One region of the Pseudomonas sp. Ma2-10 genome, then DNA from elsewhere that is predicted to be linked to it. Evidence: predicted binding sites of a transcription regulator. Region 1 holds the regulator's gene; each other region holds the start of a gene.
What was found. Region 1 encodes FliA, which starts transcription of late flagellar genes. Its sites were predicted from a motif close to CTAAAGTTTNNNNNNNNNNNGCCGNTAA; they were not measured.
Positions count from the first base shown of each region.

Region 2: ACXPVS_RS00645 (flagellar protein MotY) is a predicted target of FliA. The motif match lies at 2,536-2,563, and genes of this name have one in related genera.
Region 3: ACXPVS_RS04495 (methyl-accepting chemotaxis protein) is a predicted target of FliA. The motif match lies at 5,727-5,754, and genes of this name have one in related genera.

Region 1 covers NZ_JBTEYL010000028.1:27,707-35,270, forward strand. Annotated here, with positions in the region: gene flhA (flagellar biosynthesis protein FlhA) at 1-460, shown strand, start outside; gene flhF (flagellar biosynthesis protein FlhF) at 472-1,800, shown strand; gene fleN (flagellar synthesis regulator FleN) at 1,917-2,747, shown strand; gene fliA (RNA polymerase sigma factor FliA) at 2,744-3,484, shown strand; gene ACXPVS_RS23905 (chemotaxis response regulator CheY) at 3,652-4,023, shown strand; gene ACXPVS_RS23910 (protein phosphatase CheZ) at 4,046-4,834, shown strand; gene ACXPVS_RS23915 (chemotaxis protein CheA) at 4,872-7,109, shown strand; gene ACXPVS_RS23920 (protein-glutamate methylesterase/protein-glutamine glutaminase) at 7,159-7,564, shown strand, end outside.
Region 2 covers NZ_JBTEYL010000001.1:145,499-153,062, forward strand. Annotated here, with positions in the region: gene ACXPVS_RS00635 (hypothetical protein) at 1-13, shown strand, start outside; gene ACXPVS_RS00640 (argininosuccinate synthase) at 215-1,432, opposite strand; gene ACXPVS_RS00645 (flagellar protein MotY) at 1,562-2,470, opposite strand; gene pyrC (dihydroorotase) at 2,630-3,676, shown strand; gene rnt (ribonuclease T) at 3,673-4,350, shown strand; gene ACXPVS_RS00660 (peroxiredoxin C) at 4,424-5,026, opposite strand; gene ACXPVS_RS00665 (bacterioferritin-associated ferredoxin) at 5,330-5,548, shown strand; gene bfr (bacterioferritin) at 5,747-6,220, shown strand; gene grxD (Grx4 family monothiol glutaredoxin) at 6,390-6,731, opposite strand; gene ACXPVS_RS00680 (molybdopterin oxidoreductase family protein) at 6,829-7,564, opposite strand, start outside.
Region 3 covers NZ_JBTEYL010000002.1:394,880-402,443, forward strand. Annotated here, with positions in the region: gene ACXPVS_RS04470 (ammonium transporter) at 1-425, opposite strand, end outside; gene glnK (P-II family nitrogen regulator) at 461-799, opposite strand; gene ACXPVS_RS04480 (accessory factor UbiK family protein) at 1,219-1,479, shown strand; gene ACXPVS_RS04485 (YifB family Mg chelatase-like AAA ATPase) at 1,695-3,188, shown strand; partial or broken gene ACXPVS_RS04490 (DUF4432 domain-containing protein) at 3,220-3,402, opposite strand; gene ACXPVS_RS04495 (methyl-accepting chemotaxis protein) at 3,645-5,621, opposite strand; gene ACXPVS_RS04500 (LysR substrate-binding domain-containing protein) at 5,805-6,725, opposite strand; gene ACXPVS_RS04505 (NorM family multidrug efflux MATE transporter) at 6,884-7,564, shown strand, end outside.

The DNA of each region.
Region 1 (7,564 bases):
GGTACCAGTACGGGACATTCGCAGCATTGCCGAAGCCATCGCAAACAATGCCAGCAAGAGTCAAGATACTGCCGCGCTGGTGGCCGCGGTTCGCGTCGGTGTATCCCGCGCAATCGTCCAAAGCATTGTAGGGACTGACTCCGAGCTCCCAGTGATCACTCTGGAGCCAAGGTTGGAACAAATATTGCTCAATAGTCTTCAGAAGGCAGGGCAAGGCTCGGAAGAGGGTGTTCTGCTGGAGCCAAGCATGGCTGAGAAACTGCAGCGCTCGTTGATCGATGCGGCGCAGCGTCAGGAAATGCAAGGTCAACCGGTGATTCTGTTGGTAGCCGGTCCGGTTCGCGCGATGCTGTCGCGATTCGGCCGATTGGCAGTTCCGGGTTTGCATGTGTTGGCTTACCAGGAAATTCCTGACAACAAGCAAGTGACCATCGTTGCGACAGTAGGGCCCAACGGCTGAGGTAGTGGTTTATGCAAGTTAAGCGTTTTTTCGCCGCCGATATGCGTCAGGCCATGAAGCTGGTTCGTGATGAGCTGGGCGCTGATGCCGCTATCATTGGCAACCGCCGGATCGCCGGTGGTGTTGAACTGACGGCTGCCCTGGATTACAAGCTGTCGGCGCTGGCTCCGCGCGTTCCGAACATGGAGCTTGAAGACGAGCTACGCAAGACCCAATCGCGGATCGTCACCGCCCAGGCCGAACTGAGCCTGCGCAGCGATGGCGAGAGCGATAAGTCCACCAATCGCCAATTGTTCGCCGGCCTGCCATTGACCGCCGCGGAGCCGCTGATCGAGGCGACCTACACCGAACCCCGCCGTGCTGCACCGGCTGCGGCACCTGTCACCGGTGGCGTCGACCCACGGGCGTTCGACTCGATGCGTTTCGAACTCAACAGCCTGCGCGAATTGATGGAAGTGCAACTCGGCTCCCTGGCCTGGAATCAGCTGCAAGGCAGCCGTCCGGCCCAGGCCAATCTTTGGCGTCGCCTGCAACGTATTGGCCTGTCCGGCCCGTTGTCGCGCGATTTGCTGGCGCTGGTTACCGATATTGAAGAACCCCGTCAGGCCTGGCGCATGTTGCTGGCGCACCTGGCGCGGATGATCGCCACACCGCAAGTCGAGCCCCTGGAAGAGGGCGGCGTGATTGCCATGGTCGGCCCCGCCGGCATGGGCAAGACCACCACCCTGGCCAAACTCGCGGCCCGTTACGTGCTCAAGTACGGCGCGCAGAATATCGCGCTGGTCAGCATGGACAGCTACCGCATTGGTGCTCAGGAACAACTCAAGACGTTGGGCCGGATCCTCAATGTGTCGGTGACGCATGTCGATCCGGGCCAATCGCTGGTGCAGGCGATGGAGCCTTTGCTACGCAAACGCGTGGTGCTGATCGATACCGCGGGCCTTCAGGCCAGCGATCCGGCACTGCGCATGCAGCTCGAAAGCCTGGCCGGTCGTGGCATCAAATCGAAAAATTATCTGGTGTTGGCAACCACCAGCCAGAAACAGGTTCTAACGGCTGCGTATCACAGTTACAAGCGTTGTGGGCTCGCTGGCTGCATCCTGACTAAACTGGATGAAACGGCAAGTCTGGGCGAGGTGCTGAGCCTGGCCATCAGTCATGAATTGCCGGTGGCCTATCTGACCGATGGCCCGCGGATTCCGGATGATTTGCATCTGCCGCGTCGTCATCAGTTGGTCAGTCGCGCCGTCAGCGTGCAAATGCAAGAAGAACCCAGCGAAGAAGCCATGGCTGACATGTTCGCTGATATTTACCACAGCCCGACCAAGCAGGTCGGCTGAGGTATTAATAAACAGTTTTTGTACCTACATCGATGGTCTGCCATGCATTGTTCAGTTAGTGAACGCGCAGCCAGTAATGTGGCCTCCGTCTAAGTAAGACAAGGTAAAAAAAATTCATGGGCAGCATGCATCCCGTACAGGTGATCGCGGTGACCGGCGGCAAAGGTGGCGTCGGGAAGACTAACGTGTCAGTGAACTTGTCCCTGGCTCTTGCTGAGCTCGGCCGGCGCGTCATGCTGCTGGACGCCGATCTGGGGCTGGCGAACGTCGACGTACTGCTGGGGCTGACACCCAAACGTACTTTGGCCGACGTGATCGAAGGCCGCTGTGAGCTGCGCGACGTACTGTTGCAAGGCCCCGGCGGCATCCGCATCGTCCCGGCCGCGTCCGGTACACAGAGCATGGTTCATTTGAGCCCGGCTCAACACGCCGGCCTGATCCAGGCGTTCAGCGATATCGGCGACAACCTCGACGTGCTGGTGATCGACACCGCGGCGGGTATTGGTGACTCGGTCGTCAGTTTCGTCCGCGCAGCGCAAGAAGTGTTGCTGGTGGTCTGCGACGAACCGACCTCGATCACCGACGCCTACGCACTGATCAAACTGCTTAACCGCGATTACGGCATGAACCGCTTCCGCGTCCTGGCCAACATGGCCCAGAGCCCGCAGGAAGGGCGCAACCTGTTCGCCAAGTTGACCAAGGTCACGGATCGCTTCCTTGACGTCGCCTTACAATACGTCGGTGCGGTGCCTTACGACGAAAGTGTGCGCAAGGCGGTGCAGAAGCAGCGCGCCGTTTACGAAGCCTTCCCGCGGTCCAAGTGTTCATTGGCGTTCAAGGCCATTGCACAGAAGGTCGATACCTGGCCGCTGCCTGCCAACCCGCGTGGTCACCTGGAGTTTTTCGTCGAGCGCCTCGTGCAACAAACCGCAGGACCGGTGCTATGACAGCCAGTGGCTACAACTTCTACAAGAAGTCGGCACGTGACGCGCAGTACGAGCTGATCGAGCGTTACGCGCCACTGGTTAAACGCATTGCCTACCACTTGCTGGCGCGTCTGCCGGCCAGTGTCCAGGTCGAAGACCTGATTCAGGCCGGTATGATCGGCCTGCTTGAAGTGTCGACCAAATACGACGCCAGCAAAGGTGCGAGCTTCGAGACGTACGCGGGCATTCGAATCCGTGGCGCGATGCTCGATGAAGTGCGTAAGGGGGATTGGGCGCCACGTTCGGTCCACCGCAATACCCGGATGGTCAGCGATGCCATTCGCTCGATTGAAGCTAAAACCGGTCGTGACGCTAAAGATCACGAGGTTGCGGCCGAACTCCAATTGAGTCTCGACGATTATTACGGGATTTTGAACGACACCCTGGGTAGCCGGTTATTCAGTTTCGACGATCTGTTGCAGGACGGCGAACACGAAGGGCTGCACGAGGATGGCGCCAGTGCTCATCTCGAGCCGTCACGCGATCTGGAAGATGAACGCTTCCAGGCGGCGCTGGCGGACGCGATTGCCAATTTGCCGGAGCGTGAGCGACTGGTGTTGGCGCTGTACTACGACGAAGAGTTGAATCTCAAGGAAATCGGTGAGGTCCTGGGGGTCAGCGAATCTCGGGTCAGCCAGTTACACAGCCAGTGCGCGGCCCGTTTGCGGGGGCGTTTGGGGGAGTGGCGAGCGCGCTGAAGGCAGTGTGGGGACACTGCGAACGCGGCTGGTGGGGTGTTGAACCTTGCCGGTCACGATCTGTTGTGCTCCAGACAGTCATTGAGTGCTTTGCCGGATTGAATGAAATGGCGCGTCCAGGTGCTGGGCGCGTTTAAGACTGCTTGGAGGTCGAATTGGACAAGAACATGAAAATCCTCATCGTTGATGACTTCTCAACGATGCGGCGGATCATTAAAAACCTGTTGCGTGACCTTGGGTTCACCAACACTGTCGAGGCCGACGATGGCACTACTGCCATTCCGGTGCTCAACAGCGGCAGCATCGACTTTCTGGTAACAGACTGGAACATGCCTGGCATGACCGGTATCGACCTGCTGCGCCACGTGCGCGCCGATGAAAAACTCAAGCACTTGCCAGTGCTGATGGTGACCGCTGAAGCCAAGCGCGAGCAGATCATCGAAGCGGCCCAGGCCGGTGTAAACGGCTATGTGGTCAAACCCTTCACGGCCCAGGCGTTGAAAGACAAGATCGAAAAGATTTTCGAACGCATCGGTTGAGCAACTGCGCCACGGGGGAGCTATGGAGCATAAAGAATCTTCACAGGGCGATTTTGAGTCGACCCTGAAAAAACACGCGGTCGAACTGGTCGAAAGCCTTGAAAAAGGCAGGTTCGGCGACGCTGTGCAACTGATCCATGAGCTCAATCAGACCCGTGACCGTGGCCTGTATCAGGAAGTGGGCAAGCTCACTCGCGAGTTGCATAGCGCGATCGTCAATTTCCAGATTGACCCGAACATGCCGCAAGCCGAGGAAGTCTCGCAGATCACGGATGCCACCGAGCGGTTGGGTTACGTGGTCAAGCTGACCGAGGCTGCTGCCAACCGCACCATGGACCTGGTGGAAAACGCCACGCCGCTGGTCAACGGCCTGAGCAACGAAGCCCAGGCCTTGAGCACCGACTGGGGACGGTTCATGCGTCGCGAAGTCGGGGCTGAAGAGTTCCGCGAGTTGGCTCGGCGAGTCGACGGTTTCCTGACACGCAGCAGCGAAGACAATCGCGTTGTGTCGGGCAACCTCAACGACATTCTGCTCGCTCAGGATTACCAGGATCTCACCGGTCAGGTGATCAAGCGCGTGACCCAATTGGTCACCGAAGTTGAAAGCAACCTGCTCAAGCTCGTGCTTATGGCCAGTCAGGTGGACCGCTTTGCGGGCATCGAACATGACCGTGAAGCGATGCGTGCAGAAAAAGATCCGCAAAAACATCTCTCTCAGGGTGAAGGTCCGCAGATTCATGCCGATAAAAGAGAAGATGTTGTGTCCGGTCAGGACGATGTGGACGATTTGCTATCCAGTCTTGGATTTTAGGTTTTTAGGTTTTTAGACCTTTAGGAGCACCCCCTTAATGAGCTTCGGCGCCGATGAAGAGATCCTTCAGGATTTCCTGGTTGAGGCCGGCGAGATTCTAGAGCAACTGTCCGAACAGCTGGTCGAGCTTGAAAGCCGACCCGATGATGCGGACTTGCTCAATGCAATTTTTCGCGGTTTTCACACTGTAAAAGGAGGCGCCGGCTTCCTCCAGCTCAACGAGCTGGTGGAGTGCTGTCACATCGCCGAGAACGTGTTCGACATCCTGCGCAAGGGTGAGCGTCGCGTCGACTCGGAACTGATGGACGTGGTTCTCGAAGCGCTGGATGCGGTGAACGGCATGTTTACCGAAGTCCGCGAGCGCAGCCCGATCACGGCTGCCACGCCAGAATTGCTTGCGGCACTGGCCCGTCTGGCCGAGCCGCAAATCGCCGATGAAACGGCACCGGTCGCCGAGGTGGTGGAACAACCTGCCGCCGAGAGCGAATCGGGTGACATCACCGATCACGAATTCGAACAACTGCTGGACTCGCTGAACGCCGTCAAGGCTCAGGCGCAAGCCCCGCAAGCCCCGAGCAGTAATGTGGCGAGCAGCGACGAAATTACCGATGCCGAGTTCGAGTCGTTGCTCGATCAACTGCACGGTAAAGGCCAGTTCGCCGTCGATGCGGTAGCCCCGGCGCCGGCCGCACCGGCTGCCCCGAAAGCGGCAGGCGACAGCTCCGATATCACCGACGACGAGTTCGAAGCACTGCTCGATCAGTTGCACGGCAAGGGTAATTTTGCCGTTGATGCGCTGGAATCGGCTATTGCTGCGGTCCCGGCCCCGGCTGCGCCAATCGCTAAAGTGGCGGGCGGCGATCTGATCTCCGATCACGAGTTCGAATCGCTACTCGACGAATTGCACGGTAAAGGCACGTTCACTGAAGTCGGTACCGCCTCGGGCACCAGCGCTTCGGCTGCGACGCCAATTGCCAAGGCTGTTGCACCCAAACCCGTTGCCAAAGCGCCCGAGCCTAAAGCCGAAGCGCCGAAGCCTGCCGCTGCTGCCCCGGCTCCGGCTCGTGCCCCATCCGCGCCGCCGCCGGAAAAACCGGCCAGCGAAGCCGAGACCACCGTGCGGGTCGATACCGCGCGTCTCGACGAAATCATGAACATGGTCGGTGAGTTGGTACTGGTGCGTAACCGCTTGGTCCGTCTGGGCCTCAACAGCGGTGACGAAGCCATGTCCAAGGCCGTGTCGAACCTCGACGTGGTCACGGCCGACCTGCAAACCGCGGTCATGAAGACCCGGATGCAGCCGATCAAGAAGGTCTTCGGACGCTTCCCGCGTCTGGTTCGCGACCTGGCTCGCCAGCTCAAGAAAGAGATCAACCTGGAACTGGTCGGCGAAGAAACCGACCTCGACAAAAACCTCGTCGAGGCCCTGGCCGACCCGCTGGTCCACTTGGTGCGCAACTCGGTCGACCACGGTATTGAAGAGCCGGCCGAGCGTGAAGCGATGGGCAAGCCTCGCAGCGGCAAGGTGATCCTGTCCGCTGAACAGGAAGGCGACCACATCCTTCTGTCGATTTCCGATGACGGCAAGGGCATGGACGCCGATGTTCTGCGCGGCATTGCCGTGAAGAAAGGCTTGATGGACAAGGATGCAGCGGATCGCCTCAGCGAGTCCGATTGCTTCAACCTGATCTTCGCGCCGGGTTTCTCGACCAAGACCGAAATTTCCGATGTCTCCGGACGCGGCGTGGGCATGGACGTGGTGAAAACCAAAATCGCCCAGCTCAACGGCACCATCAATATCTATTCGACCAAGGGCAAGGGCTCGAAGATCGTCATCAAGGTGCCGTTGACCCTGGCGATCATGCCGACGCTGATGGTCATGTTGGGCAACCAGGCGTTTGCGTTCCCGCTGGTGAACGTCAACGAGATCTTCCACCTCGACCTGTCGCGCACCAACGTGGTGGATGGCCAGGAAGTGGTAATCGTGCGGGACAAGGCGCTGCCCTTGTTCTACCTCAAGCGCTGGCTGGTCAGCTCCGCTGCTCACGAAGAGCAGCGCGAGGGCCATGTGGTGATCCTTTCGGTGGGCACTCAGCGGATCGGCTTCGTCGTCGATCAACTGGTGGGCCAGGAAGAAGTGGTCATCAAGCCATTGGGCAAAATGCTCCAGGGAACCCCGGGCATGTCCGGCGCCACCATCACCGGTGACGGCCGCATTGCGCTGATTCTCGATGTTCCCAGCATGCTCAAGCGTTACGCCGCACGGCGTATTTGATTCTGGTGGGGCGGGGCGACTGAGCCTCGCTCCGTCTAACGGAGTGTTTATGGCAGTTAAAGTCCTGGTGGTGGATGATTCGGGTTTTTTCCGCCGCCGCGTCTCGGAAATTCTTTCAGCGGATCCGAATATCCAGGTCGTCGGCACGGCGACCAACGGAAAAGAGGCGATTGATCAGGCGCTGGCCCTCAAGCCAGACGTGATCACCATGGACTACGAGATGCCGATGATGGATGGCATCACGGCGGTGCGGCACATCATGCAGCGCTGCCCGACCCCGGTGTTGATGTTCTCCTCGCTGACCCATGAAGGCGCTCGGGTAACCCTCGATGCGTTGGATGCCGGCGCGGTGGATTTCCTGCCGAAGAATTTCGAAGACATCTCCCGCAACCCGGAGAAGGTCAAGCAACTGCTGTGCGAGAAAATTCTCAGCATTTCGCGCAGTAACCGTCGCG
Region 2 (7,564 bases), on a different contig from region 1:
ACGCAGCAGGTAACGCTTGAAGAGCATTCAGAGAGAGGAAACAGAAGGAAGGTATTACAGATACAAAAAGAGCGCTAATCACACGATGTCCGGCAGGAGAACTCCCCCCCCTATTCAGAAATTGTGGCCTTGTCACCGACAAGGCCACAACTCTACTACCGTGGTTCCACTACAGTCGTTCCACTACGGTCGTTCCACTACGGTTTCAAAGATCTCAGAAAAGCTTCCGGCCTTTGTTCGCCGCAATACGCATGCGCAACGCGTTAAGCTTGATGAAGCCCGCCGCGTCGGCCTGGTTGTAGGCGCCGCCATCTTCTTCGAAGGTCGCGATATTGGCATCGAACAACGATTCGTCGGACTTGCGACCGGTGACGATCACGTTGCCCTTGTACAGCTTGAGGCGCACAACGCCGTTCACGTGGGCCTGGGACGCGTCGATCATCTGTTGCAGCATCAGACGCTCAGGGCTCCACCAGTAACCGGTGTAGATCAGGCTGGCGTATTTAGGCATCAACTCGTCTTTGAGGTGAGCCACTTCGCGGTCCAGCGTGATCGATTCGATCGCACGGTGAGCGCGCAGCATGATGGTGCCGCCTGGCGTTTCATAGCAGCCACGGGACTTCATGCCCACGTAACGGTTCTCGACGATGTCGAGACGGCCGATACCGTGTTCGCCACCGATACGGTTCAGGGTCGCCAGCACGGTAGCCGGGGTCATTTCAACGCCGTCCAGTGCGACGATATCGCCGTTGCGGTAGGTCAGTTCCAGGTACTGCGCCTTGTCTGGAGCCTTCTCCGGGGAGACGGTCCATTTCCACATGTCTTCTTCGTGCTCGGTCCAGGTGTCTTCCAGCACGCCGCCTTCATAGGAGATGTGCAGCAGGTTGGCATCCATCGAGTACGGGGATTTTTTCTTGCCGTGACGCTCGATCGGGATATTGTGCTTTTCAGCATAATCCATCAGCTTTTCACGGGAGAGCAGGTCCCATTCGCGCCACGGGGCAATCACTTTCACGCCTGGCTTCAAGGCGTAGGCGCCCAGCTCGAAACGAACCTGGTCGTTGCCCTTGCCGGTGGCGCCGTGGGAAATGGCGTCAGCGCCGGTTTCGTTGGCGATTTCGATCAAGCGCTTGGCGATCAACGGACGAGCGATGGAGGTACCCAGCAGGTACTCGCCTTCGTAAACGGTGTTGGCGCGGAACATCGGGAAAACGAAATCGCGCACGAATTCTTCGCGCAAGTCGTCGATGTAGATCTCTTTCACGCCCATGGCCTGTGCCTTGGCGCGTGCAGGTTCGACCTCTTCGCCCTGACCCAGGTCAGCGGTGAAGGTCACGACTTCACAGTTATAAGTATCCTGCAGCCACTTGAGGATCACCGAAGTGTCCAGGCCGCCGGAATACGCCAGAACGACCTTGTTTACGTCCGCCATGCCATCACTCCACGGGGTTCTACGGAAAGCCGCCAAGTCTACCGCTCATGCAGGATAATTTACAGAGGCGCGACAGCTTATGACGACGAAGCGACAGACTCTGTCGAATGAGCGACGATAACAGCGGGTTCAGGAGGTCGACGCGGCGCTCGCCGATGCAGTGGCCTGGGGGGCCGGCTTTTCGGTGGGCGCAACGCGCGCGAGGTGCACATTGACCCGACGATTCTTCGCCCGGTTGGCGGAATTGGTATTGGGCGCCAATGGATAACGCTCGCCGTGAAAGCGCACGGTGATCTGCGATTCTTGAATGCCGTTGGCTTTGAAAAACTCCATGACTGCCAGCGCCCGACGCCGCGACAGGTCACGGTTGCTCAGGCGGTTGCCGCTGTTGTCGGAGTGACCATCGAGTTCGATGTGGTTGACCGTCGGGTCGGCCTTCATGAACTCGAGCATCACTTGCAATTGAGCCTTGGCCTTCGCATCGAGATCGATGCCTTCGCCGGGGAAGCCGATCTGCGATTGCTTAACCTGCTCGAAATTCTTCGGCAGCAGCTTCGCCACGCAGCCCTGATAGTCGTTAAATGCCTTGCTGAACTTGACTGGCAACAAACGCACTTCCGACACCCGGCCATCGCCCGAGTAGTGTCGAACGACCGGGCTGCGGCCATCCATCAGGCCACTGATCAAGCGGCCAGCTTGAACTTGCGAACTGTTGAACAACACATTGCCGCTGCCGATTCGCACAGAACCGAGGTTGATGTCGCCACGCCCCGGCTGCCAGGGTGCAGCCGCCGCCAGCAAGGTGGCCGAACCGCCGCCGATCATCGAGTTATAGGCCTTCAGACGAAACGTCGCTTGCTCACCAGCGCGACGCACGAATTCGCCCGAACCAAAATCGGTGATCGGCTGAGTCAGGCGGCACTCGAACTTGTCTCCTTCGACCGTCCACTCAATGCTCTCCAGACGGGTCTGGAAAGTGAGCGCCATCGCAGGAAGGCTGGCAAACACGCTGAGCAAGGCTAAATAACGCTGGCGCACGGGAGGCTCCACTGGCTTCTACAACAAAAAGACCGACACACATATGTTTACGGCATACCTGTTGGATATCGGAAGCTTCCTGCAAAACTTGATAGCGAGTGCCTGGAAGAGTCTTTTCCGGTAGCATTCCCCTCAGTTTGACCCGCCTGGAATCCCCTCATGTCCGACCGCCTGACCCTGCTGCGTCCCGACGACTGGCACATTCATCTTCGCGATGGTGCCGTGTTGACCCATACCGTTGCGGATGTCGCGCGCACCTTTGGTCGCGCCATCATCATGCCTAACCTGGTACCTCCGGTGCGTAACGCCGCTGAAGCCGACAGCTATCGCCAGCGGATTCTCGCTGCACGTCCGGCCGGCAGCCGTTTCGAACCGTTGATGGTCCTCTACCTCACCGACCGTACCCAGCCCGAAGAAATTCGTGAGGCCAAGGCCAGCGGTTTCGTGTACGCCGCCAAGCTGTACCCGGCCGGCGCGACCACCAACTCGGACTCTGGCGTCACCAGCATTGACAAGATCTTCCCTGCGATCGAGGCCATGGCCGAAGTCGGGATGCCCTTGCTGATTCACGGCGAAGTCACCCGTGGCGATGTCGACGTATTTGACCGCGAAAAAATCTTCATCGATGAGCACATGCGTCGTGTGGTCGAGCGTTTTCCGACGCTCAATGTGGTGTTCGAACACATCACCACCGCCGATGCCGTGCAGTTCGTCAACGCGGCTCCGGCCAACGTCGGCGCAACCATCACCGCGCATCACCTGCTGTACAACCGCAACCACATGTTGGTGGGCGGGATTCGGCCGCACTTCTATTGCCTGCCGATCCTCAAGCGCAACACCCATCAGGAAGCCCTGCTCGACGCCGCCACCAGCGGCAGCGACAAGTTCTTCCTCGGCACCGACTCGGCGCCCCATGCCCAGCATGCTAAAGAAGCAGCTTGCGGCTGTGCCGGTTGCTACACCGCTTATGCAGCGATCGAGATGTATGCCGAAGCCTTCGAACAGCGCAACGCGCTGGACAAGCTCGAAGCCTTCGCCAGCCTGAACGGCCCGCGTTTCTACGGCCTGCCGGTGAACACCGATCGCATCACCCTGGTCCGCGAAGAGTGGACCGCCCCAACCAGCCTGCCATTTGGCGAGCTGACCGTAATCCCGCTGCGCGCCGGTGAAAAACTGCGCTGGCGCCTGCTGGAGGAACACGCGTGAGTGAAGACCATTTCGACGACGAACAGGACGGTCAAGGCGGCGGAGGTGGTTCGCGCCACCCGATGGCTGAGCGCTTCCGTGGATACCTGCCAGTTGTTGTCGACGTTGAAACCGGTGGTTTCAACTCTGCCACTGACGCCTTGCTGGAAATTGCCGCAACCACCATTGGCATGGACGAAAAAGGGTTTGTGTACCCCGATCACACCTACTTCTTTCGCGTCGAGCCTTTTGAAGGCGCGAACATCGAAGCGGCGGCTCTGGAATTTACCGGGATCAAACTAGATCACCCGCTGCGCATGGCAGTGAGTGAAGAAGCAGCGCTTACCGACATCTTCCGCGGCATCCGCAAGGCCCTGAAAGCCAATGGTTGCAAACGAGCGATTCTGGTCGGGCACAACAGCAGCTTCGATCTGGGCTTCCTCAACGCCGCCGTCGCGCGCCTGGACATGAAGCGCAACCCGTTTCATCCGTTCTCGAGCTTTGATACTGCAACCCTGGCCGGTCTGGCTTACGGACAAACCGTACTGGCCAAAGCCTGTCAGGCAGCCGATATCGACTTTGACGGTCGTGAGGCCCACTCGGCTCGCTACGACACCGAGAAGACGGCAGAGCTGTTCTGCGGCATCGTCAATCGCTGGAAACAAATGGGCGGCTGGGAAGACTTCAACGACTGATCCGTCGTTGGATTTATCCCGCCCATAAAAAACCGGCCTCAACGGCCGGTTTTTTTATGCCTGACGCTTGGGCTTACAGTGCCGCAGCGTGCTCGGTCAGGTAAGCCGCAACACCTTCGGTGGAAGCGGTCATGCCTTTGTCGCCTTTTTTCCAGTTGGCAGGGCAAACTTCGCCGTGCTCTTCGTGGAATTGCAGAGCGTCGACCAGTCGGATCAGCTCTTCCATGTTACGGCCCAGCGGCAGGTCGTTGATGATCTGCGAGCGGACAACGCCTTTGTCGTCGATCAGGAACGCGCCACGGAAAGCCACGCCGTCAGCGGACTGAACGTCGTAGGCCTTCATGATTTCCTGCTTGATGTCGGCAGCCATGGTGTAACGGACCTGGCCGATACCGCCATTGTTTACCGGGGTGTTGCGCCATGCGTTGTGGGTGAAATGCGAGTCGATAGACACCGCAACCACTTCAACGTTGCGGGCCTTGAAGTCAGACATGCGGTTGTCCAGAGCGATCAGCTCGGACGGGCAAACGAAGGTGAAGTCCAGTGGGTAGAAGAACACCAGGCCGTATTTGCCTTTGATGGCCGACGACAGGGTGAAGCTGTCTACGATTTCGCCATTGCCGAGTACGGCCGGTACGGTGAAGTCAGGGGCTTGTTTGCCTACAAGTACGCTCATTGGATATCTCCTGGTCTAATAACGTGAAGAACTGGCCTCGCATCAGCCTGCCACCTTCAGGCGACAGCCCTGTGACACGAACCTGCTTCATAAGGACCGGCTATCATACACTGCGTTTTTGACCTGTCCTTAACGGTTTTTTTTGTCCGGGGAAATGCAGTCGACGGGGACTCCTCGTGATCGATGCTGAGAGGAAACCGTTCGTCAGCCCTGATCAAAGCTTTCAGAAACAACTTTGACAATCATTCTCGTTAACATTAAGATCCATCGCAATTGAGTCACAACCAGCGACGGTTCTCACTTATGTATGTTTGCCTCTGCACTGGCGTCACCGACGGTCAAATCCGCGAAGCGATCTATGAAGGTTGCTGCAGCTATAAGGAAGTCCGTCAAGCCACCGGCGTTGCTAGCCAATGCGGCAAATGTGCCTGCCTTGCCAAGGAAGTGGTCCGCGAAACCCTGACCACACTGCAATCGGCCCAGGCCGCGATTCCCTACCCTGTAGAATTTACTGCCGCATAATTAACGTATTTCAAAGAACCGGACTCGATGTCCGGTTTTTTTATGTCTGAAAATCAATCGCTTACGCTCTAGACGCGGAACACAAACATTCCTATTCCGATTAATTTTCACTTAAGTTTCAATAACTTAGGTTTGACACTCTTAATTGCGCGGCTCAGACTCTGCCTTATAGACAGCTACTTAGGGCAGGACCCCATCATGAAAGGCGACGTTACAGTCATCCAGCATCTCAACAAGATCCTTGCCAATGAACTGGTCGCGATCAATCAATACTTCCTGCATGCACGCATGTACGAAGATTGGGGCCTGAACAAGCTCGGCAAGCACGAATACCACGAATCCATCGACGAGATGAAGCACGCGGACAAGCTGATCAAACGCATCCTTTTCCTTGAAGGCCTGCCGAACGTCCAGGACCTGGGCAAGCTGCAGATCGGCGAGCACACCAAGGAAATGCTTGAGTGTGACCTGCGTATCGAACGCACCGGTCATGCGGATCTCAAAGTGGCTATTGCTCATTGCGAAACCGTTGGCGACTTTGGTAGCCGTGAACTGCTTGAAGATATTCTTGAATCCGAAGAAGAACATATCGACTGGCTGGAAACCCAACTGGGCCTCATCGATAAAGTCGGTCTTGAGAACTATCTGCAATCGCAGATGGGCGAAGAGTAAGTTAGCGCCCGCTAAACTCTAGACATTAAAAAGCCCCGCTCTCTGTTAAAGAGGCGGGGCTTTTTATTGCCATTGTAGGAGCATGGCTTGCCAGCGATGAACGATGACGCGGTGTTCTTGCTAAACCGCGGCGCCTGCCTCGCGAGCGAGCTTTGCTCCTACAGACCAGTCAGGCTTCGGTCTTGTTGGCAGCAGCAGCTTCGACAGCAACCTTGATGGTGGTTTGCAGCGAACCGTCTGCAGCCATCTCGGCCATGATGTCGCTACCGCCGACCAGCTCACCGCCAACCCACAGTTGCGGGAAGGTTGGCCAGTTGGCGTATTTTGGCAGGTTGGCGCGGATTTCCGGGTTCTGCAGGATGTCCACGTACGCAAACTTTTCACCACATGCCATCACGGCCTGCGAGGCTTTCGCGGAGAAGCCACACTGCGGGGCATTCGGCGAACCTTTCATGTAAAGCAGAATGGTGTTGTTAGCAATCTGCTCTTTAATCGTTTCGATGATATCCATGGAGCACCTCGGCTGAACTTTCCGACTCAGTGGTCGGCACGGTGGCGCATTGTAACGGAAACCTGAGCACCCTGCTCGGTATCCCCGACAGACATGATCAGGCCGCTGCCACCGTCACTGGCACACCGTTCAATGCCGCATTGCCCGACAACTCATCGAGCTGACACTCGTCGGTCAAGTCATTGGCGCTGGAACCCGGCTGACCACTGGCAATGGTCATCTGCACACCCGGCCGCGCATGGCCCCAACCGTGAGGAAGGCTGACCACGCCTTTCATCATATCCAGACTGCCGAGCACTTCAACTTCAATCACACCGACCCGCGAACTGACCCGCACGCGCTGCCCGTCGTTGAGCCCACGACCGGCCAGGTCATCCGGGTGCATCAGCAATTGATGGCGCGGCTTGCCCTTCACCAGGCGATGATAGTTGTGCATCCACGAGTTGTTGCTGCGCACATGACGGCGGCCAATCATCAGCAACTCATCGGCCGCTGGTGCCTGCAAGGCTGCAAAGCGCGCCAGGTCGGCAAGAATCGCGGGGGGCGCAGCCTGGACGAACTGGTTGGCGGTTTTCAAGCGTGGCGCCAGGTTAGATTTCAGCGCCCCGAGATCGACACCATGAGGGTGATCGAACAAGGTCGCCAGCGACAATTTCTGTTCCGAAGCATCACCATACAACCCCATCCGCAAGCCACGGTCGATCATCTGCGCTGGCGGGACCGTCGGTTTCAGTGCCTTGCCAGTCTTCTCAGCAAAGGCCTTGGCCAACCCCACGAAAATCTCCCAGTCATGTAACGCACCTTCGGGTTTGGCCAGGATCGCGCGGTTGAAC
Region 3 (7,564 bases), on a different contig from region 1:
AAGGTGATGAACACCGCCTCAGGGAACAGCGCCGCGGGACCGGTCAGACTCGATGGAGTGACACCGGCGAGGAAAGCCTTGCCCATGCCGCCGAAGAATGAATTGAAGTTGACGACGCCCTGTTCCATGCCGGTGGTGTCGAACGCGATGCTGTAGCCATAAATGACCCACAGGATGCTGATCAGGCCGGTAATGGCAAAGCACTGCATCATCACGGAAAGAATGTTTTTGGAGCGAACCATGCCGCCGTAAAACAGCGCGAGGCCGGGAATGGTCATGAACAGTACAAGGGCTGTCGAGGTCAACATCCAGGCGGTGTCGCCTGAGTTGAGGACTGGGGCCGCCACTTCGTCTGCCGCCATAGCCAGGCTGGGCATTACGAGGGACAACAGGGCTCCTAGCCCTGCGAATTTACGCAGAGTCATATTGTTTTCTCCTGGGGCGTTGGGTTTGTGGCGGCTTAGATTGCGTCGGTATCGGTTTCGCCGGTACGGATGCGAATCGCCTGTTCCAGATTGACCACGAAGATCTTGCCGTCACCGATCTTGCCGGTGTTGGCCGCCTTGGTTATCGCCTCGATAACCCGGTCAAGATCCTTGTCGTCAATGGCGACATCGATCTTCACCTTTGGCAGGAAATCGACCACGTATTCCGCGCCGCGATACAGCTCGGTGTGACCCTTCTGCCGACCGAAGCCTTTGACTTCAGTAACGGTAATGCCCTGCACGCCGATCTCGGACAGCGACTCGCGTACGTCGTCCAGTTTGAACGGCTTGATGATGGCAGTGACTAGCTTCATGAAAACTCTCTCCCGAATTGGTGGACTTGCCCCAGGAAAACAAACCCGACTCAAGTCTAAGCGCAGTGCCTGGCTTTGTAACGCATCGTCGGCCTTACCTGCCCGTCCGACGCCTGCTAACCACTCCGCACGAAACACTTCCCCCGTTCCGCTTGGCGCACTGCATTCGTCACAGCGACTGCATCAGTGCATGGGGCACTACCGACTAAGCAGAAAGCTTGCCATCTCGCCAAAACCCATTGATTTCAAGCCTTTGCCCGCTGCCGCATGCTGCTTCGCGCAAAGGGCCCCCACGGATACGCACAACAACAGTGCGCAACCGTCCGCCCCCATGCTCGAAAAGCGTGCACCCCTGAGCGCGAAATTGACTATAGACACTGCGTGATACACTGTCCGCCATTGTTGACAGGACATTCCCTATGCTCGCGCCCAAAGACTTCCTCGATGCCCTGAGCGGCACCGCCTCCCGCCTCTTCAGCGGCGACACCCCTCTGCCGAAAAGCGAAATCGAAAGCCAGTTCAAGGCGCTGCTGCAGAGCGGCTTCAGCAAGCTGGATCTGGTGAGCCGGGAAGAGTTTGATAGCCAGATGGTTGTGCTGGCACGCACTCGGGCACGGCTGGAGAGTCTTGAGGCGAAAGTGGCGGAGCTTGAGGCGAAGCTGAATCCGCCTGCCGAGTAACACCACCGCTCAACGGTCAGCGAGCTTGCTCGCCGGTGGAAGAGCGTGAGGATTGTTTTGAAGAAACCGCCTGAATGGCGGTTTTTTTCGCCCGCGCAATGACCTCGCAACATCCTGCGAACGTTTTGCGCCTCAGCCCCAAGGCTGGAAACCCACCATCCGGCTACCCTTTAAAAAACCGCAGGAAGCGGTGCTCTTCAGCTCAAGGAACGACCATGTCCCTCTCTATCGTCCACAGCCGCGCCCAGATTGGCGTGGATGCGCCCGCCGTCACCGTCGAAGTCCATCTGGCCAACGGCTTGCCGTCGCTGACGATGGTCGGTTTGCCCGAAGCGGCAGTGAAGGAAAGCAAAGATCGAGTACGCAGTGCGATCATCAATTCGGGACTGCAATTCCCGGCACGCCGCATCACCTTGAATCTCGCACCTGCCGACTTGCCAAAGGACGGTGGGCGGTTCGACCTGGCGATTGCCTTGGGTATTCTGGCAGCCAGTGTGCAGGTGCCGACTCTGACGCTGGATGATGTGGAGTGCCTGGGGGAGTTGGCGCTCTCAGGCGCCGTGCGGGCAGTTCGGGGGGTACTGCCAGCAGCACTGGCCGCACGCAAGGCCGGACGCTCGCTGATGGTGCCACGGGCGAATGCCGAAGAAGCGTGCCTGGCATCGGGGTTGAAGGTGATCGCGGTGGATCATTTGCTCGAAGCGGTCGCGCACTTCAATGGCCACACGCCGGTTGAACCTTATGTTTCCAATGGATTGCTCTATGCCAGCAAACCCTACCCCGATTTGAATGAAGTGCAGGGCCAACTCTCGGCCAAGCGTGCGTTGCTGATTGCCGCTGCGGGCGCTCACAACCTGTTATTCAGCGGACCTCCAGGCACCGGAAAAACCCTGCTGGCGAGCCGTCTGCCGGGGCTCTTGCCACCCCTGGCGGAGAGCGAAGCGCTGGAAGTCGCGGCCATTCAATCGGTCGCTAGCTGCGTGCCGCTGAGTCATTGGCCGCAACGACCCTTCAGACAGCCCCATCACTCTGCCTCAGGCGCGGCGCTGGTTGGCGGCGGATCGAAACCGCAACCCGGCGAAATCACCCTCGCCCACCACGGCGTACTGTTCCTCGATGAACTCCCGGAATTTGATCGCAAGGTATTGGAGGTTCTGAGAGAGCCATTGGAGTCGGGCTGCATCGTGATTTCCCGCGCCAAGGACCGCGTACGATTCCCGGCGCGATTCCAGTTGGTGGCGGCCATGAACCCGTGCCCCTGTGGATATCTTGGCGAGCCAAGCGGTCGCTGCTCTTGTACACCCGACATGGTCCAGCGCTACCGCAACAAGTTGTCGGGGCCACTGCTGGATCGCATCGACCTGCACCTGACCGTAGCGCGGGAAGCTACGGCGTTGAATCCTGCGTTGAAGGCCGGCGACGACACGGCCACTGCAGCTGTTCGGGTCGCCGACGCGCGCGAACGGCAACACAAACGCCAGGGCTGCGCCAACGCCTTTCTCGATCTGCCAGGCCTGCGCCGCCACTGCAACTTATCCACAGCCGACGAAACCTGGCTGGAAACTGCGTGTGAACGACTGACCTTGTCGCTAAGGTCAGCCCATCGACTGCTCAAAGTGGCGCGCACCCTGGCGGACCTTGAGCAAGTCGATGGCATCACCCGCGAGCACTTGGCCGAAGCACTGCAATACCGGCCGAGCACAAATTAGCAGGGATTACTCCTTGGTAAGATCCACCCTCGGCGTTATCCACAGCCCCCTTGTCCGCCAGCAAGCTGTCGCTGATTTGGAACTGCTTCTGCTCTTTCACCCCAATCGTCGGCACCAAACCAAGCGGCCGTTGATACCGGCGGTTCCTGTTTTTCCACAACGAGAACACCAGCAACTGCTGGGTATTGAACCCCACCGACAGATGCATCTTGCCGTTATCGACATCGACGATGCTGACTGGTGATCTGCCGGTTCTGAGCCGCTTTGTCGGTGTCGAGCAGGACGTAATCCCAAGCCATGGCGTGGGAGGTAGCCGACAGCGATGATGAGTTTGAGCGCGGTCATGACAGGAGCCTTTCTTGGAGTTGTGCCATTTTTATAGACTTGCCGAAACGGTTCATTCAGCTTAAAAACAACACAACTCAGCTCACGGCAGAGAAAGAATGCGGCAGTGCCTCAACGGAACCGGTCAACCTCATGCCGCAAATCCGCCGCCAGCTTCTCCAGCTCTTTGGCGGTGATCGCCAGATTGGACACCACTTCACGCTGCTCACTGTTCGCCAGAGCAATGCTTTGCAGGTTGCTGCTGAGCAAGGTGGCGGTACTGCTCTGTTCTTGAGTGGCGGTGGTGATCGCCGCAAACTGCTGACCCGCCGAGCGGCTCTGCTCATCAATACTCGCCAGGGCCGACGCAACATTGGCGTTACGTGACAGGCCTTCCTGCATCAACACCTTGCCCTGCTCCATGGTGCTGATGGCGTTGCCGGTTTCCTGCTGGATGCTTTGAATCATTCCGGAAATTTCATCTGTCGCCTGGCGGGTACGCGAAGCCAGGTTGCGAACCTCATCGGCAACCACGGCAAAACCACGCCCCTGCTCACCGGCACGAGCGGCTTCGATGGCGGCGTTGAGCGCCAGCAGGTTGGTTTGATCGGCAATAGAGGTAATCACACCGACGATGCCACCGATTTCCTGGGAGCGCTGACCCAAGGTATTGATCACTGTCGCCGTGCTGTTCAGCGCACCCGCGATTTGCTCCAGAGACGAGGACGCTTCGTCCATCGACGTACGACCGATCTGGGTTTGCTGCGCGTTTTCCTGGGCCAGCCGCTGGGTGTTGCCCATGTTGTCGGCGATGTTCAGGGACGTTGCGCTGAACTCTTCCACGGCGCCGGCCATGCTGGTGATTTCGCCCGACTGCTGCTCCATCCCTTCATAGGCGCCACCGGAAAGACCGGACAAGGCCTGGGCGCGGCTGTTGACCTCTTGCGAGGCCTTGCGGATGTGCTCGACCATGGTCGACAGCGCCTGGCTCATCTGGTTGAACGCGCGGGCCAGTTGACCGATTTCGTCATTGCTCGATACGTTCAGACGCACGCTCAAATCACCGGCGCCCAAGGCTTCCGCCTGACGCACCAAATCGCCCAGCGGCGCGAGTTTGCTGCGCAGCAGCCAGACCGCCGAACCCACAGCGATCAACATCGCCAGCAAACTGCCAATGGCCAATTGAATGCCGACACTCCAGGTCACCGCACGGATCTCGGTTTTCGGCATGCTCGCCACGACCGACCATGGGCCGCCTTCAAACGGTACGGCAATGCTGTAGAAATCTTCGGACTTGTCACTCCAGAACTCGCCCTTGCCCGGCGTTTTCGCCAAACCAACGATGGTCGGAGTCGCCTGATCCAGCGCTTGTACACCCGCGATCGGCACCAGCCATTTGCTCTGCTCATCCAGCAACGCCAGAGAACCGGTCTGGCCGATACGGAAGCGCTTGAGGTTGGCGAACTGCGCGTTCTGCGCGTCGGTGTAGTCGAATCCTACGAACAGCACGGCAATCACCTTACCGCCGCTGTCACGTACGGGGGTGTACTGAGTCATGTAGGAGCGGTCGAACAACAAGGCGCGACCGACGTAGGCCTGCCCCGCCATCAAGCGGGCATAGGCCGGGTGCGTGTGATCGAGCAACGTGCCGATGGCTCGGGTGCCGTCCTGTTTGCTCAGGGACGTACTGACCCGAATGAAGTCTTCGCCGCTGCGCACAAACACCGTCGCAACGCCGGCGGTCATTTGCTTGAACTCGTCCACTTCCTTGAAATTGTTGTTCAGCACTTCGCGGCCCAAGTGCAGGCCCGGCGTCTGCGTGCCCGCTACCGCCACCGGCTCATCCGGAAGCACGCTCAAACCGGCGCTGAAACGCTTCTCGAACAGACCGCTCAGGCGCTGGGTACTTTCACGCAACGTGCCATGAAAAGTACTCAACTGATCAGCCAGCAACCGGGCTTCACTGGCCAGGTGTTCTTCGCGGGTGGCGAGGTTGGCGGTATCCAGCGAGCGCAGTGCGAACACAGTGCTGCCGCTGATGACGATCGCCAGTATCACGGCAAGCGCAAGACCAAGCTGTGAGGCGATCCGGGCACGAGGTTGAGGCATGACAGCTCCTGGCCGAGCGACCGGATCCTCCTTGATCTGGCTGCACACTCAGCAAAATTCTAATAATGGGAATGGCGTCGAACCTGCACGAAGGTTCCACCTGCATTTTCGGCGGAAGAACTGAATACTTGAGTAATTAACCAGGATATGGCTCAAAGCCGCTATTTCGGCGGCTCTATCGATTCAGCTCAAATGCTGAACGTCGGGCAATTCCATTGCTTGGGCTTCACCTTGCAGGAAGTCGCTGAGCCTGCGCAAACGTTCACCTCCGGGCCGGGTTTTTGGCCAGACCAGGTAATATTTCTCACCGCTGGCAACGGCCGTCGGCCACGGCAGACTCAGACGTCCCTGAGCCACATCTTCCGCCACCATCAGCAGATCACCCATGGACACGCCATAACCTCGGGCGGCGGCGATCATGCCCAGTTCCAGGGTATCGAACACCTGCCCACCCTTGAGCGACACCTGATCCGTCAGCCCCATGCGTTCCAGCCAACTGCGCCAGTCGCGACGATCCGGCGTCGGGTGCAGCAGTTCGGCATTGGCCAGCCGTGCGACATCCCACGGTTGATCCTGCAGAAGATTCGGCGCGCCGACTGGAATCAGCTCTTCCGGGAACAGGAAACTCGCCTCCCAGTCCGGCGGAAAATGCCCGTTGCTGAGGATGATGGCGCAGTCGAACGGTTCATGGTTGAAGTCCACCGAGTCGACGTCCATCCAGGCGCTGGTCAATTGCACCTCGTTGCCCGGTTGCAGGTGCCGAAATCGGCTGAGCCGCGCCAGCAGCCAGCGCATGGTCAGGGTCGACGGCGCTTTCATGCGCAGGATGTCATCTTCGGCGCGCAAGGTATTGCAGGCCCGCTCCAGGGCAGTGAAGCCTTCGCGAATGCCGGGCAGGATCAACCGCGCCGATTCGGTCAATTGCAGATTGCGTCCACTGCGATGAAACAGCCGACAGGCAAAATGCTCTTCGAGCGTACGAATGTGCCGGCTGACCGCGCTTTGAGTAATCGATAACTCTTCGCCCGCTCGGGTAAACGAGCTATGCCGCGCCGCCGCTTCGAATGCGCGCAGGGCATACAAGGGAGGAAGACGACGGGACATTCGGAAAGCTCCTATAGCGGGACTCGGTCACCCTAGCAGAAACTCTCCAGCATGAGTTTGAATCATGTAACCCATCCTTTTTATCCCTTTGTGCAAACCCCCTGGAGCGCCGAGAATCGACGCTTTCCTGTCCTCTCTGATACTCGAGCGTGATGACCATGCAGCATCCAGCACGTACCGAACTCTGGGCCATTCTGCGGTTGGCGGGGCCGTTGATTGCCTCGCAGTTGGCGCACATGTTGATGGTCCTCACCGACACCTTGATGATGGCGCGCCTGAGCCCAGAGGCGCTGGCTGGTGGCGGTCTGGGCGCAGCAACTTACTCGTTCGTATCGATTTTCTGCATTGGCGTGATCGCCGCGGTCGGCACCCTCGTGGCTATCCGCCAGGGTGCCGGCGACATCGTCGGCGCCGCCAGGCTGACCCAGGCCGGGTTATGGCTGGCGTGGCTGATGGCGTTGGTGGCCGGGCTGCTGCTGTGGAACCTCAAACCGGTGTTGCTGCTGTTCGGCCAGACCGAAACCAACGTCCAGGCGGCCGGGCAGTTCCTGCTGATTCTGCCGTTCGCCCTGCCCGGCTACCTGAGCTTCATGGCCCTGCGCGGTTTCACCAGCGCCATCGGACGGGCAACACCGGTGATGATCATCAGCCTCGGCGGCACCGTGGCTAACTTCCTGCTCAATTACGCATTGATTACCGGCATGTTCGGCCTGCCGAAACTGGGGTTGATGGGCATCGGGCTAGTTACCGCTGTTGTTGCCAACTGCATGGCGCTGGCGCTGGCCTGGCACATCCGTCGGCATCCGGCCTACGACGCTTATCCCTTGCGTCAGGGCCTG